DNA from 3 places in the Paenibacillus sp. FSL R5-0623 genome. Region 2 is predicted to be linked to each of the others. Evidence: riboswitches for the same ligand, from Rfam matches in the RefSeq annotation. Region 2 holds a riboswitch; each other region holds the start of a gene.
What was found. A riboswitch is a leader RNA that binds a small molecule or an ion and turns the genes downstream of it on or off. The one in region 2 is predicted to bind thiamine pyrophosphate.
Positions count from the first base shown of each region.

Region 1: it holds a riboswitch for thiamine pyrophosphate, as region 2 does, so the genes downstream of both, MKY92_RS02325 (ABC transporter substrate-binding protein) here and MKY92_RS04370 (ABC transporter ATP-binding protein) in region 2, are expected to answer to the same signal.
Region 3: it holds a riboswitch for thiamine pyrophosphate, as region 2 does, so the genes downstream of both, tenA (thiaminase II) here and MKY92_RS04370 (ABC transporter ATP-binding protein) in region 2, are expected to answer to the same signal.

Region 1 covers NZ_CP150233.1:487,316-490,599, reverse strand. The annotation lists gene MKY92_RS02330 (phospholipase D family protein) at 1-736, opposite strand, end outside; TPP riboswitch at 1,283-1,395, shown strand; gene MKY92_RS02325 (ABC transporter substrate-binding protein) at 1,616-2,656, shown strand; gene MKY92_RS02320 (thiamine-binding protein) at 2,881-3,171, shown strand; gene MKY92_RS02315 (ABC transporter permease) at 3,171-3,284, shown strand, end outside.
Region 2 covers NZ_CP150233.1:941,367-944,650, reverse strand. The annotation lists gene MKY92_RS04375 (radical SAM/SPASM domain-containing protein) at 93-968, opposite strand; TPP riboswitch at 1,184-1,286, shown strand; gene MKY92_RS04370 (ABC transporter ATP-binding protein) at 1,448-2,212, shown strand; gene MKY92_RS04365 (ABC transporter permease) at 2,202-3,032, shown strand; gene MKY92_RS04360 (ABC transporter substrate-binding protein) at 3,093-3,284, shown strand, end outside.
Region 3 covers NZ_CP150233.1:3,666,846-3,670,129, reverse strand. The annotation lists gene MKY92_RS15985 (CotH kinase family protein) at 1-804, opposite strand, end outside; gene tenA (thiaminase II) at 929-1,588, opposite strand; TPP riboswitch at 1,705-1,802, opposite strand; gene MKY92_RS15975 (endo-1,4-beta-xylanase) at 2,008-3,284, opposite strand, start outside.

The sequences.
Region 1 (3,284 bases), 450 kb from region 2:
GCCTTTGGATTGGATTGTGAATGAAAGCGACGTGGTCGGAACGAAGAGCCCCTTGCGCCCATTCCTTCGGCAACACTTTAACAAAAGGATTGCTCTCAGCCTGAGCTTTTTTATATAACTGAGCCAGCTGAACCAGCTCTTTTAACCCCTTTGCATGATGCTGACGTTTGACATGTTTTTCTGGTTTGGTGAATGGATGGTTCCATAACCGATCTATATATTTTTTCATTTCAACAACTGTGCTGTTCGTATTATGGTTTGGATTGTAAACAAGGACATCCCGATCGAATACATAGTCTTTTTGGGGTTGCAATGCCATGTATCTATCACCAATATTTTGGCCGCCAATGATGCCATATGTGTTGTCGACAAGAAAGATCTTGTCATGCAGACGATTATGCCATGTCCATGGCATAACTATGTTGAGTGGTTCATAATACCTTAACTCCACATTGGGGTGAGCTGCAATGGCATCTGGAATATCACGCAATTCTCCGCGCATGTTGTGAAAAATCCCGTCTAAAATGATTCGAACATGAACACCCCGATCAGCTGCATCGAATAAAGCAGCAAAAAAGAGTTGAGATGTTTTTCCTTTTTGGATGGAGTAATAAGCCAGGTCGATGCTTGTTTTCGCCTCTCGAATGGTCTGGATTCTCACCTGACCGGATTGAAAGCCGTCCTCCAAGAGCAGTACGCGATCTGTCGTACTTCCTGCTGTTAACAATTTTTGCATACCCGTATTTTCAATAGTAGATGGAGACGGAACCAAAAATAAAAGGTAAGCTGTGAAAAAAACGTAGACACAATAGGAAAGAATAATTGCGAATATAGTTTTAAGGATCATTCAGTACGCCCCCATTTTTATGTAAAAAGTAATTATTTGTATAGCAGTACTATCTCCTTTTGTATCTAAATTATGTTGTTTAAATGAAGCAAGCGTCTCCGGTCAAGGTCAATCGATCAAAAGCTGATCGCTGAAATAGGGAAAGCAGCCCTTATGCGACGAGATATCAAACATCGGAATTGATCTAAGTTTTTGTTGGAAACCTTCCAGATCCTCAGCACTGAGGCTATGACCCAAAATCCGATGCTTTTGCACTCAGCCAGATTTACTTATATGATTCGCAACGATAATTATTGAAAATAACACATCTAAACAGGCTGATATACTCATGTATAATGGCCTGTTTGATTAATTCATACGTGTCCCCATCCAGTTCCTGACTGGACACGTTCCACCCGCTGGCCTATAATTACACCTAGTAATGCCCGTAACTTCATAGTTTCCCAGGGGAGTCGGAATTGGCCGGCTGAGAGTGTATCCCACCAAGATACTAACCCTTAGACCTGATCTGGATCATGCCAGCGTAGGAATCGGAGTATATCGAATTGGCACAGCCCTATGGCTGAACGCCACCTCTCTAACGCCTGCACGCGTCCCGGAATACGGGACGCTTTTTTAATGTTCTTTTATATAGCCAGAGAGCTAAAAAAAGTGACGTTATCCAGATCTCAACTGGTATAAATCTGTCGATTTATGCAAGATGATTGGATATGAAGCCAAGGAGTACCCGTGCCAAACGGCCGGACATACCGAAGGAGAGAACCACAGATGAAATGGCGTAAAACGATGGGATTGTTGCTCTTATGCGTGCTTATGGTGACTGTAGCCGCATGTGGTGGCAAAGAAGCTGCCCCAGCTGGGCAGAACGGCAACACAAATACGGAAAGCAGCAACGAAGGTGACACTGCCGCTCTGAAAGATATTAAAGTGGTGCTCGACTGGACACCGAATACGAATCACACAGGCCTGTATGCAGCTGTAGATCAAGGTTTTTACAAGGCCGAAGGCTTGAACGTGGAGATTGTACAACCAGGTGCCGGTGGCGCAGATACGATGGTTGCCTCCAATGAAGTGCCTTTTGGCGTAAGTTATCAGGAGAGTGTAACTCAAGCCCGCACACAGGGTGTTCCACTCGTCTCCATCGCAGCAGTTATCCAGCATAATACATCTGGTTTCGCTGCTCCGGCGGATCGGAATATCAAGTCACCGAAAGATTTTGAAGGTAAAACCTATGGCGGTTGGGGTTCCCCAGTCGAAGAAGCCGTGATGCAATCCATTATGGAAGGCGACGGAGCCGATGTATCCAAAGTGAAAAACATTAATATGGGTGACGCCGACTTTTTCACCGCAGTGAAACGAGACATTGATTTCGCGTGGATTTTCTACGCCTGGACAGGTATTGAAGCCGAACTGCGCGGGGAACCGATCGACATGTTATATGTGAAGGATTATTCAGAAGCATTGGATTACTACACGCCTGTCCTCGTAACAAACGAGCAGACGATCCAAAACGACCCTGAGTTGGTGAAAGCATTCCTGAAAGCCACCTCCGAAGGGTATCAATATGCGATTGATCATCCCGAAGACGCAGCCAACATTCTGATCAAGGCCGTACCGGATCTGGATAAGGAATTGGTGCTGGCAAGCCAGAAGTGGCTTAGTCCCAAGTACACAGATGACGCCCCGCGCTGGGGTGAGCAAAAACAGAAAGTGTGGCAGAACTACACCGACTGGATGTTTAGCAAAAAATTGCTGGATGAACAGATCGATGTGAGCAAGGCATATACAAACGATTTTTTACCCCAATAAAATTTCTCATATAAAACGAACTTAATATTTACACGAGGACGGAGAGGACAGAAATAACGTGAAAAAGCGAAGCGGTCGCCTTTATCACCGGATTTTCCCTTTAGAGAAAGGGAATCAAAAAAATCTGGGGATAACAGCGATTGGAAGGTTATTCTGTCATCGAAGTGGCAAGTGTAACAGTCATTAGTTCATTTTATATATCACGAAAGGAGCCGTGATCTCTCATGGCAAGCACACTACTTAGTATTCAGGTTATCCCCAAAACGCCAAATGGCGAGAACTCTTATCCTTACGTTGATCGCGCCATTGAAGTTATTCAGCAATCCGGCCTGAAATATCAGGTGAACGCGCTCGACACCACAATGGAGGGGGAACTGGAGGAACTGCTGGAAGTTGTACGTAAAATGCACGAGGTACTTGTGGAGGCTGGCAGCCCAAGCATCATCTCCCAGATCAAAATTGCCCATAGCCCTACTGGCTTCAGCATGGATACCCTGACGGAGAAGTATCGCTAATGCCTGCCTATTTCAAAAGCGTATGGCCGCCCATTGTGGCGGTTATTCTCTTTATAGCGATATGGCAGGGGGCCGTTTCCCTCTTCCATATTGAGAAATGGATGCTGCCTGCA
Region 2 (3,284 bases):
CCTCACTTGAATCCCCGATCACAAAGAAAGACCACTACATTTGTCTCCAAATGTGTGATCTTGAATGTCTTCTGGCTTCCTCATATAAGATATCAGGCTCCAAATCTCTGACGATAACCGCACTTTCGACACAACTCTTCCACAGCTTCCCGCTTGGAGAAGCCATATACCAGATTGTTCGCTCGCTCACCCTCAATAATCTCCGAGAATGACTTCTCGTGCACATTACCCAGGTTAATTACACCCTCGCCATCGAGACAGCATGGAACCACCGTTCCATCCACAAGCACAGCTGCCTGACTACGCAATGCATGGCAGAAGCCTTTGCCGTCATCTTCAGGTGCATCCAGACTTGGCCACTGGAACTCATGGTCCTGATTCAGGTATACATTCGGGGCAATTTTGACCCCGCTGCCTGGAACTACTTTTTCCTCAATACGGAAGTCCAGATTGAACTCACGTTCCAATACTTCAAGGGTCTCCCGATTTCGATTCATCTGAGCATTTGTGAAGTTATCCTGTGTCAGATTCCACAGCCGGAATGAGATGATGACATTGTGCTTAACGGCCTCGTGTACAAAGGACAAAATATGACGCAGGTAACCGTCACGGTCTGTTGAACCTTCATGCCCATCGAAGCTGTGCAGGGAGAAATTCATCTGCCGCAGCGCCGGTTTGCCAAGCAATTTATGCTGAGTCTTGGGCAACAGTGTACCATTCGTAGTAATGTTCACCTTGAGTCCCTTCTCATGTGCGGAATCGAGCAACAGATCTATTTTGGGATGCAACAAGGGTTCACCTTTGACATGTAGATAAATATGATTGGTGTGTGGTTTAACTTGTTCCAGTATATTGTTGAAGACTTCAGGGTCAATGAATCCTTTGGCACGCTGCGTCTGCGGACAGAAGCTGCAAGCCAGATTGCAGATACTCGTGATCTCAATATATACTTTTTTGAACGTTTTCAACTCGGGTCCCCATTCTGCCTAGGAGGGAGCAATCCCACCTGCATTTGTGATCCGGCCTATAAGGGCCATCCCTATTATATCGGGTTCATGAGCCGAGGTAAATTGTTCAGTTGTTAGGGTCTGACTCCAAGTTCATCTCAAGAATTCTATCATGCTGCCTCTTTACAGTTCATGTTCGAGTGATATATGCTGAACACACAACTGCATATCTTGAACTTTTGCACTAGGGGAGCCTTGCGGCTGAGACGAATATGACTATTCGGACCCTTTGAACCTGATCTGGATCATACCAGCGGAGGGAAGTGGAGCGGCCTTTTAGTAAGCGGAATTTTATCATGTATATGTGAAGATAAACTGCGGATCTAACTTACAGACCCACTCATTTCTCCGGAAATGGGTGGGTCTTTTTTGTTTCTTTTAGCAGAGTACAAGATGCGGTTGTTATTCCAGTAGTCTGACATCAAGGGGGTGAGGATCAGATGGATAACCATGTAACCATTCACAACCTAAGCTTTGCTTTTCCCGAAAAAAAGGATTCCCCCGTGCTCTCCAATGTGTCGCTTCAGGTTCAACAAGGAGAATTTGTCTCGCTCATCGGCTCCAGCGGATCAGGTAAAAGCACGCTCTTCAAGCTGCTCGCAGGCTTGCGTGAGCCAACCGTTGGCACCATCGATATAGCTGATGTACCGCAAGGACAACGGCTCGGACGAGTCGCTTATATGCCGCAGAAAGATCTGCTGTTATCCTGGCGAACCGTCATGGAAAACTGCACGCTGCCTGCCGAATTGGCACCAGGCCGACAGGACAAGGACAAGTTACGAGCCAACATCCTAGCTGGGTTGGCAAGGTTCGGCCTGTCGGGTTATGAACAGGCCTATCCAGATGAGTTATCCGGCGGCATGCGTCAACGGGTGGCACTGCTGCGTACCTTGCTTACAGGCGGGCAGCTCATGTTGCTGGATGAACCCTTCGGTGCACTCGACGCTTTAACCAAACGAGAAATGCATCGCTGGTTATTGGAGCTGTGGGAGGACTTTGGACAAACCGTGCTGTTCATTACACATGACATCGAAGAAGCCCTGCTGTTAAGTGACCGTATCATTCTGTTAACTCCAGGAGGGCAAGGTCAGCAGTTGCGGGAGATGACGGTTCCTTTACCACGCCCAAGGCATTCGGACATGATCTACGAACCAGTTCTCGTGCAGATGAGGAAACAACTGGAGGAACAATTACATGCAAAATGATAGAGCTGAGGTTAGCGTTTGGACGTGGTGTTCAAAGTGGCTCTCGAAGTGGTTTTCCCAATATGGTTTCTTTATTGTGCTCATGCTCTCTTTACTGGCGATCTGGGAAACGATTGTGCGTATGGGATGGGCTCCCTCCTTCATCATTCCTGCACCCACGGCCATCATAGGTTCACTGGTTGAGCACCGTCGTCTGCTGTTGACCATCCATCTGCCTGCTACCTTTATGGAGGTTGTTGTTGGTTTTGTCTTGTCCATAGTGACTGGAATTACGCTAGCAACAGGCATGCATATGAACCGATCAATTGAAAAGGCCTTGTATCCCTTCATCGTGATCAGTCAGACCATCCCGCTGATTGCCTTGTCTCCCGTGTTCATCCTGTGGTTTGGCTATACGTTGTGGAGCAAAGTCGCCGTGGTGTTCCTAATCGCGTTCTTCCCCATTGTGGTCAGTACCTACGATGGACTCCGCCAAGGCGATCCGGAGCAGCGTGAACTGCTGCTCACCATGGGCGCCAGCAAATGGGATATTTTTTGCAAACTCCAGGTTCCGCTGGCACTTCCCTCTTTTTTCTCGGGGTTAAAGATGTCCGTGGTGTACTGCGTGGTTGGGGCAACGATTGGCGAATGGCTTGGTGGCAGCAAAGGTCTCGGCTACTTCAGCCGTCGCATGTCCAGCAACATGAACACGGATGCGATGTTTGCCTCCATTTTGCTGTTATCCCTGCTGGGGATCGTTTTGTTTATACTGATTGCCTGGTTGGAGAAACGGTTTGGCATACGGCGTCATCGTCATGGAGGCAAAAGAAACGTTGGATAATACCTAGATAGAAATTAGATATAAATACAAATCAAAACGATGAAATGAGGAACTTCATTTATGAATAACAAAGGTATATACTCCCTGCTTCCCATCATGCTCATTAGCCTTTTGCTGTTCGTTAGCGGATGCAGCACCACGAATACCAGCAAAAATACGCCAACAACAGACTCTGCAACCCATGCACAACAAACAGACAAGTCTGCAGCCGAACCAGCATCAGACGCCAAAGATAAACTGTCCATCATGCTC
Region 3 (3,284 bases), 2.7 Mb from region 2:
CCCGTTGTTCATATTCGGCGGACTTCCACCATCCGGTGGCGCTATATCTTCAGTAGGAGGCTGCATATTTCCATACCCTTGTGCAAAAGGATTGCCATCGGGCCCTCCCATTCCTCCTGCCCCCATGTTGTCATCATTGTTCGGTTTGTAAAGTTCACCCTCATCATTCTTGGCTCGGGCGAGATATCCGCTGTCAATGTCTTCAACAGCTAGGTACAAACCCCAAGTCTCTCCATTTACACTAATATTGGAGAATGCGAATAAAGGTGCCTCTACGCCAATATAACTCATGATGTCATAACTCAAGTATTCCTTCATATAACTATTGTCGCTAATCATGTTGTTCACAACGAGCTTGTCCAACCCCATCCAAGTTTGATCCTTAACGTATTCATCAAACTTGATTTTGAAACTATATCGATCCGTTGTATCATCGCTAGCGACTTGCCGAAGGCTGGAGTTACCCTTTGGACGAATTCCGACGTTTTCAATCGTTGTTCCGTTAATCGTAATATTAGATGAGATGTACTGCTCCTCATTTGCATTATCGAGCATTTCTTTCCATGCCGCTTCATCCACATCAATCGAAATGGACATAACCTCAGTTTTGTTGATTTGATCTGCATACCCTACTGTCTGCGCAGTATTCTCCGTTTTGCTCTGATTATCCGTATTCGTTTGTTCCTTCTCAGTCGAATTGTTGTCCGACTCTCCATTGCCTTGATTAGTCGAGCTGCATGCTGTCAGCATTGCAGTACATAACACCGCTACACCGATATATTTGGGCCATTTGTATATACTCATTGCCATCACCTCATGATTGTTGTTGTATCTTTTGATATGTAATCATCATAGATGGCAATTCTTAAATGAATCTGAATGAGTGGTGTCATATGGTACTCTCTAATTGAATGAACTACCAGTGAACTTAAGGCTCTAGCCTCCAAGACATCTCCCAAAAATCAAGCTCGAAGCGACTGCACATCACGAAAATATCTTTCATCCGTTGGTACGTTTCTTCGCTACAGCCTTCTAATAGCTTATCCGTTAACGTCACAAGGGATTGATTGATGCTGTTGTATTCAGAGGAAGCATATCCTGTGATCCACTCTCCATAAAAAGGATGATCAACTGCACCTGGCTTTTGGGAAAGAACTTGACCGATCTCTGCATAGCTCCACGAGCAGGCCAGAATGGATACCAGAACTTCTGCTATGCCGCCCGCATGGGAAACAGAGAGCATATAGTTAGTATAGGCTGCATTTTTCAGTGCAGGTTTCACCTGAAAAACATGATCCTCTGTAATTCCTAATCGTTCCATATAAGAACGATGAATTTTCATTTCACCATTCAGGATGTTATCTACGTTTTTACTAAAAAACTGCATCAATTTGGGGTCGTTTGACTTTACGATACCTAGTGCAAATACACGGGCATAATCGAACAGGTATAAGTAGTCTTGCAGCAAATAATAACGAAATTGTTCGACCGGTAAGGAACCATCTCCGATCCCTTTAACAAAGGGATGCTCAAGACATTCCTTCCACACAGGCTGTGCTGCCTGATATAACCGCTCTGAAATAGTCAACAGGTGTTCCTCCAATTCATAATGTATGTATTTAAAAACAAAAAAACGAAACATCCATAGGATGTTTCGCAGATAAATACACTAAAACAAGGGGGTTCGCATGAGCTACCCAAGTACAGCGTTTCATCGTTGCATCCCTACGTTGGCATGATCCAAATCAGGTAAGGTCGGTTTAACACCCTCTCAGCCAGTTAAGGCTCCCTCGCAAACGGTTGTATGTAGTTGATTACTTTCTTATCCACATAAAAGAAAAAATAACGTTCATTTAGTATATCAATGGCTGTTAAATATTGTCAAGGCAGATTTATCGCCCCTCCACAACTTCGGTGACGTATGTAAACGATGAAAACCAACATAACCCTGGTTGAGTTTTATCCATTGTTATGATGGTTTTCATTCTTGCTACTACTGCAAATGGTTTAATGACCGAGTTTGTTTTTTTCGACAAAAGTGAGTATTCCGTACTGGGAAGTGTTTCTCCAACTTTCATTGGTCGTATCATTCCATTTGGCTACGCTCTGCTTACCTCCGCCCTGGTTGTCGTTAATTTGAAGCTCGAAGCCGAGAACATTTCCTGTTTTGGGCGTCAATGATTGTAAATGAATTCTGGCTTCTACGAGATATCCTTTATTTGTTTTCTTCACAGCACTTACAAGGCGTCCGGATGAGGCCCCCCCTGCAAAGGTTCCCACATTCTCTGCACTGATTCTGAACTGGGCATCATCATATTGAAAATACGGTGTGCGCTGGTGATTCTCGTCCAGGAAAATCTCAACCGAATCCTGATCCCATGGGTTGATGTTATCTGTGATGATGTTTGGATCAGTGACGTCGATCAGCAGGTATAGATACTCACCTGACCACATTGCGCGAGCCACTGCCTCTGCACCTTCGCTCTGGTTCAACCGTTTTACTTCAAATGGTGCAGCCTTATTCCATGATGTGTCTTTCTTCCCATCAATCTGAACAATGCCTTGCATAGCTTGTGCAGATTTGGGCATAGGGGCAAGCTCAATCACGCCGTATTTGCTTGTATCTTGCTCCTGAGATTGTGTTCGATCATTCCAGTACAGTGGATTATAAGGTTGTGTCCCATTTGCACCGCCATCAGTCACACGGATATCCAAGCCAACTTCATATTCTGAACCGGCTTGGATACCACCCCATGGAATGGACAATTCAACCTGATATCCGGCTTTGGTCTCGCGTACACGATATGAACGCTGCTCTGCGCCCTCAGCTTTGCCCGACCGCTTAATGATTACATGTCGGTCATCTGCTTCATATGAGGTGGTCTTGCCATTATTGAGATCAACAAAGATATCTACTCTGTCATTCACGTCAGCCTTCGCATCCTGAACATCCACAAGGATATACAGGTTACTATGATCCCATAAGGTGCGGAAACTGGCTGATCCCGAAGAGTCACCCTTCAGTGGAGTAGACACCGCTTTGTTCCAGAGTGGATCTTGTGAATGTTTTTTGATATCCGGTTTACCCGAAAGTGAGACGGCTCTCTCTGTCAACACAGGCAAGCTGGATTCATCCACGAGCCCCCAGTATGCTTTTTTGGCCTTCAGGGCTGAATCAAACAGCATAGCCTGGTTGTTGTAAGACTTCTCATCTTGGAGTCCCCATAAGGTAACTGAAGAGATGTGATCTTTGTGTTTTTGGTATAAATCCAACAGTTCCTTAT